DNA from 2 places in the Daejeonella sp. AP26 genome. Region 1 is predicted to be linked to the other one. Evidence: riboswitches for the same ligand, from Rfam matches in the RefSeq annotation. Region 1 holds a riboswitch; the other holds the start of a gene.
What was found. A riboswitch is a leader RNA that binds a small molecule or an ion and turns the genes downstream of it on or off. The one in region 1 is predicted to bind S-adenosylmethionine.
Positions count from the first base shown of each region.

Region 2: it holds a riboswitch for S-adenosylmethionine, as region 1 does, so the genes downstream of both, AC1MCB_RS05810 (O-acetylhomoserine aminocarboxypropyltransferase/cysteine synthase family protein) here and metH (methionine synthase) in region 1, are expected to answer to the same signal.

Region 1 covers NZ_CM155286.1:4,374,225-4,377,404, reverse strand. The annotation lists gene AC1MCB_RS18635 (Bax inhibitor-1/YccA family protein) at 1-387, shown strand, start outside; SAM riboswitch class I at 1,001-1,103, shown strand; gene metH (methionine synthase) at 1,263-3,180, shown strand, end outside.
Region 2 covers NZ_CM155286.1:1,349,239-1,352,418, forward strand. The annotation lists gene AC1MCB_RS05810 (O-acetylhomoserine aminocarboxypropyltransferase/cysteine synthase family protein) at 1-1,268, opposite strand, end outside; SAM riboswitch class I at 1,496-1,605, opposite strand; gene AC1MCB_RS05815 (trans-sulfuration enzyme family protein) at 1,777-2,895, opposite strand; gene mqnE (aminofutalosine synthase MqnE) at 3,067-3,180, shown strand, end outside.

The sequences.
Region 1 (3,180 bases):
ATCTACTCCAGTTCGTCCATATTTACCTGCTTCATTTCAGCATCCGTTTTATTTGGGGTAATGGCAGTTGCCGGATACACTACTAACCAGGACCTGACTAAGTTCGGTTCTATTTTAATGATGTTCTTAGTAGGAGTTATTATCGCGAGTGTCGTAAACTGGTTTTTAAATAGCAGCCAGCTTGACTATATCATAAGTTTTGTAGGCGTTGCCGTTTTTGTAGGATTAACAGCCTACGATGTTCAAAAGCTTAAACGGATAGGCGAAGGTCTTGAATACGGTGATGCATCTGCCCGTAAAATGGTGATCATGGGTGCGCTAACTTTATACCTTGATTTCATAAACCTTTTCCTGATGTTATTGCGTCTGTTCGGAAGCCGGAAATAATCAGCATCGTTGCTGAACCAACTATTAGCTACAATTTTTTATAGCCGTCCTGGGTATCAAACCCGAGACGGCTTTTTCGTTCCATATCATTTTTCCAGACTCCCTTCAGATCATCTCCCAGGTTCATTCGATTCACTAACTTATTGATGATTTGTTTGATGGAACATAGGGCATTTCGTTTGTTGCTTAACACGGAAGCTCCCCCGGAGCTACGGTTTTAAGGGGGTGTAATGTCTATAGACAGCTAGCTCCGCTGGAGCTAGTGGCAGACAGAACTTCAAGTCTCAAGATGTCGAATTGATTGTGGGCTAATTTGATTTCAATGACCTGCACCTCCGTAAGGCTCCGGAGGTGCCACGTGTTTATAGAAATTAGCAAGATATCAATTGAACTCCGGAGAAGCTTCCTGAATATTAGCCGTCACGGGTATCGACATTTTATGTTAGATGGCGTTTACTTTACCAATTTGAAGTCACGACTATCTAAGCTCCGGTTTGCCTAACTGCCAAAGATAATTCCTAAAAGGCTATCTAAAAACCCACCAATCGGTACATTATTTCGCTAACTGCTTCTTATTATTTGCATTTGAACAAAAAACACTGCATTTTTGCAGTGCTTATTAAGAAAGACGGAGGGATTAGACCCTGCGAAGTCTTAGCAACCTGTGCTTACAAGGTGCTACATTCTATTCCGGTTACTCCGGAAACAGATAAGTGAAAGTCCATTATTACCCGACTTTTCGAAGATAAGCCTGATTTAGATTTTAGATGTGAGACTTTAGATACGAGAGGCTCAACTCTTTGTTGAAGTTTTGAGCGTTTTTTTATTGCTCTTGATCTCAAATCTAACGTCTCAAATCTCATATCAAAATAACTATGACTCTCAGAGAAGAACTAAATAAACGCATACTGGTAATTGACGGAGCCATGGGTACCATGATTCAACGTTACCAGTTGAAGGAGGCTGACTTCCGTGGAGAACGATTTAAAGATCATCCATGCGATGTGCAGGGGAACAATGATCTGCTGAACCTTACCCGGCCGGATATCATTAAAGCAATTCACACCGAGTATCTGGCAGCAGGGGCTGACATTATCGAAACCAATACCTTCAGCACCCAGCGCATTTCGCTGGCGGATTACAAAATGGAGCCTTTGGCTTATGAGCTAAGTTTTGAAGGTGCCCGCCTTGCACGTGAAGCGGCGGATGAGTTTACCCAAGCCAATCCGGGAAAACCGCGATTCGTAGCCGGTGCTATCGGCCCCACCAATCGTACAGCTTCCCTATCACCCGATGTTAACGATCCCGGTTTTCGGGCAGTAACTTTCGATGACCTGGTTGAAGCATATTATGAACAGGTCCGGGGCTTGGTGGACGGAGGTTCAGATGTTTTGCTGGTTGAAACTATCTTCGACACGTTAAACGCGAAGGCAGCGCTATTCGCGATTAAAAGATATGAAAACGAACTTCATCAAAAGTCTCTCTCCACTGGAGATGGATCTAAGGTGAGGCCTTTGGAGGTGATGATATCAGGCACCATTACTGATGCCAGCGGACGAACGTTGTCCGGTCAAACAGTTGAAGCTTTTTTAAACTCGGTGTCACATGCCAATCTTCTGAGCATTGGTTTAAACTGCGCTTTAGGGGCAAAGGAAATGCGGCCGCACATAGAAGAACTCTCGGCTAAGTCGACCACTTATATTTCTGCTTATCCCAACGCGGGCTTGCCCAATGAATTCGGTGAATACGATGAAGTTCCACACCAGACAGCCCATTTAATTGAGGATTTTATTGCCAGCGGTTTTATTAACATCGTAGGTGGCTGTTGCGGCACTACCCCTGAGCACATCAAGTGTATCGCCGAGAAGGCAGCGAAGTATGCGCCCAGAATTCCGCCGGTAGTAGAGCCTTATCTTCGATTAAGCGGACTGGAGCCAGTGACTCTAACACCTGAAACTAATTTTGTAAATATAGGTGAGCGAACCAACATAACGGGATCCCCCAAATTCTCTAAGCTGATTTTGAGCGGTGACTTTGAGGGTGCATTATCTGTCGCCCGTCAGCAGGTAGAAGGCGGAGCCCAGATCATTGATGTAAATATGGATGAGGGAATGCTGGACTCTGAAGCAGCAATGAAGAAGTTCATGAATCTGATTGCCTCAGAGCCTGATATCTCAAAGCTTCCAATCATGGTCGACTCTTCCAAATGGTCGGTGATTGAAACAGGGCTGAAATGTTTACAGGGAAAAGGCATTGTTAATTCTATCTCATTAAAAGAGGGCGAAGAAAGCTTTAAAGAATATGCGTTAAAGATCCGCCAATACGGAGCTGCCGCGGTCGTTATGGCCTTCGATGAGCGGGGCCAGGCGGATTCGTTAGAGCGGCGGATTGAAATCTGTCAGCGTTCTTACGATATTTTAGTGAACGAAGTTGGTTTCCCACCACAGGACATCATTTTCGATCCGAACATACTAACAGTTGCTACAGGATTAGAAGAGCATAATAATTACGCAGTCGACTTTATTGGAGCTACCCGTTGGATTAAGCAAAACCTTCCTTTAGCTAAAGTAAGCGGTGGTGTCAGCAATATTTCGTTTTCATTCCGTGGCAATAACACCGTCAGGGAAGCCATGCACTCCGCATTCCTTTACCATGCTATTAAAGCTGGTTTGGATATGGGAATTGTTAACGCCGGTATGCTTGAGGTATACGAGGAAATCCCGAAAGACCTGTTGGAACTGGTTGAGGATGTATTATTGAACCGCCGTGCGGATGCTACCGAACGGTTGGTCG
Region 2 (3,180 bases), 1.9 Mb from region 1:
TTTATATCATCGATATGTTCGATTCCTACGGAGATTCTTAACTGTCCCGGAGTAACACCTGAAGCAGCTTGTTCTTCTTCACTTAATTGCTGATGAGTCGTAGCTGCCGGTTGTATGATCAGCGTCTTAGCGTCACCTAAATTGGCCAGATGGCTGATTAGTTTTAGGCTGTCTACAAATTTAATTGCGGCCTCTTTGCCGCCCTGTATTTCAAATGAAAGAACAGCTCCGAAGCCATTACGAAGATATTTTTTTGCAGTTGCATGATAAGGGCTGCTTTCTAAACCTGGATAATTTACCTTCTCTACTTGAGGATGCGCTTCAAGCCATTTGGCTAACTCAAGCGAGTTGTCCACATGCCGCTGAACCCGTAGTGATAAAGTTTCCAGACCCTGAAGAAGTAAGAAAGAATTGAATGGAGATTGTGACGGACCAAAATCACGGAGTCCCTCTACACGTGCACGGATAGCAAACTGGATATTACCAAATGGGCCGGCTGACCCAAATACATCATTAAAAATCAGTCCGTGATAACCTTCCGATGGTTCCGTGAACTGTGGAAATTTACCGTTACCCCAGTTATAATTTCCCCCGTCAACGATAACGCCACCGATGCTGGTTCCATGTCCACCGATCCACTTTGTTGATGATTCTACGACTACATGAGCGCCATGCTCCAGCGGCCGAAATAAATACCCTGCTGCTCCGAAAGTGTTGTCAACAATTAGTGGGATATCATACTTTTTGGAGATTGCGGCAATCTTTTCAAAGTCCGGAACATTGAATCCGGGATTTCCAATAGTTTCAATAAAGAGGGCTTTCGTCTTCTCATTTATTAAGCTTTCAAAGCTTTCCGGATCATCACCGTTGGCAAACCTAACCTCAATTCCCAAGCGCTTAAATGCCACTTTAAACTGATTATAAGTACCTCCATATAGAAATGAAGTAGAAATGAAATTGTCGCCCGCCTGCATGATATTATTCAGAGCGATAAATTGGGCAGCTTGCCCGGAGGCTACGGCTAAAGCTGCTACACCGCCCTCTAAGGCTGCTACACGCTTCTCGAAGACATCGGTAGTAGGGTTCATTATACGGGTATAAATATTTCCGAATTCCTTTAATGCAAACAGATTTGCTCCGTGCTCGGAACTGTTAAACACATATGAAGTTGTTTGATAAATAGGAACAGCCCTTGAGCCGGTGGCAGGATCAACTTCCTGGCCTGCATGTAGTTGCAATGTTTCAAATTTTAAGTTTTCTGCTGACATAGTTTAAAGCTTTAAAATGAACAGTATTTTATTCTAGACGTGGGAATACGAGAGGTTGCAGGTATAACCTGCACCGGTAATAGATTTTAGAAAGTCTGATTACCGCTTAATAGGGACTACACATACAGCAACGAACTGTAGAGATAGTTGCAGAAACAAACGCCGGAAATAGATTTTCCCCGGTGGATTTTAGCGATGTTGAGTTGATTTCCTTTTTCATAACCTTAATTTTATATTTCCCATGTAACCGGGACAGGAATTGGCACCTTCCCCGAAACGCCTCGGGGGGTTGTCAGTGGGTCGCAGAGCCTGATCTCTCGCCACTTCTGTATAAATCAAAACCAAGAAGGTTATTGAAGACAGACTGGTATTGCTACCAAATAATGTTTCAAATATAGAAGATTATTGAAAGTAACACCAAATTAAATTTGTAATAATTTTGTAACCTGTTGAAAGTCAGCAGATGTTTTTTTTAATTAATCGGAAATATTAAATGACACCATAACAATTAACTACTTAATGCATTTTCAAGATCGGCAATCAAATCTTCAACATTTTCAATTCCAACCGATACTCTGAGTAGATTTTGCGGGGTTGTTGTTTCCGGCCCTTCTATCGAAGCGCGGTGTTCTAGCAGGCTTTCAACTCCACCAAGGCTGGTTGCCTGGGTAAATATTTTAACGCTGTTTGCAACTTTCAATGCTTCGTCTACCCCCCCCTTGACTAAAAAAGAAAGCATGCCTCCCCAGCCATGCATCTGTGCCTTGGCAATCTCGTGTTGTGGATGGCTTTTCAGACCAGGATAGTAAACATGCTCGATTTTAGGATGTTGGTCAAGATAATTAGCTAGTCTTTCTGCGTTAGCTGCATGGGCTCGCATTCGATAAGGAAAAGTTTTGATTCCCCTTACAGTTAAATAGCAATCAAACGGAGAAGGAACTGCACCGGCTAATTCCTGATTGGTTCTGATTCTCTTCCATAACTGATCTTTTACTTTTGTAATTAAAGCTCCACCCAAAACATCACTGTGTCCGCCAAGGTATTTGGTTGTCGAATGCATCACAATATCGCAACCCAATTCTAATGGACGTTGAAAAAGAGGAGTGGCAAATGTATTATCGCAGGCAACAGTTATATTGTTTTCTCGCGCTATTGCAACGAGGGCCCGTATATCACAGATTTTCAGGAGTGGATTTGAAGGGGTTTCAAGCCATAATAATCTTGTTGTTGGCTTAATAGCACTTTTCACAGCTTTCTGATCTGTCATATCTACGAAGGAAACCTCATGAATGCCGTTGTAGACTTCATTAATTTGATTCCGGAGACCATGATACATGTCAGCAGGAGCGATGATATGACTTCCAGGTTCAAGGGCCTGAAAAACAGCCCCACCAGCTGCATTTCCGGAAGAAAACGCACAAGCGTCAATTCCTCCTTCAAGCTGATATAAAACCTGTTCTAAAGAGCTTCTATTAGGATTGTCGGCACGTGTATAGATGAAACCGCCGGGATAACCACCATCAGGACCTCTTTCAAAGGTAGTTGAGAGGCTGAGAGGCTGTATAACGGACCCATTTCCCTTGTCTACTTTATTTCCTGCATGTATTGCGATTGTTTCAATTTTCATCGGGCTGTTAGTTTAAGAGAAACTACCAATTAATCTCAGTAGTTTACCAGTAATGTAATAGTGATTCTCAAATATATACCATCGAGCCATTTATTACTCATTTGTTTGTAAGATATAAACATATAAACCTGTTATTAATACCATTATCGTATTTTTGTTGAAATTTTTGGAATGAACGCTGAAGAGAGTTTAACGATAATACTTGAAGATATCAACCTGTCTGAAGACCTTCGACAGATCGCCCAAAAAGTGAGGAGTAGCCTAAGAATCACTTTTGAAGAATGT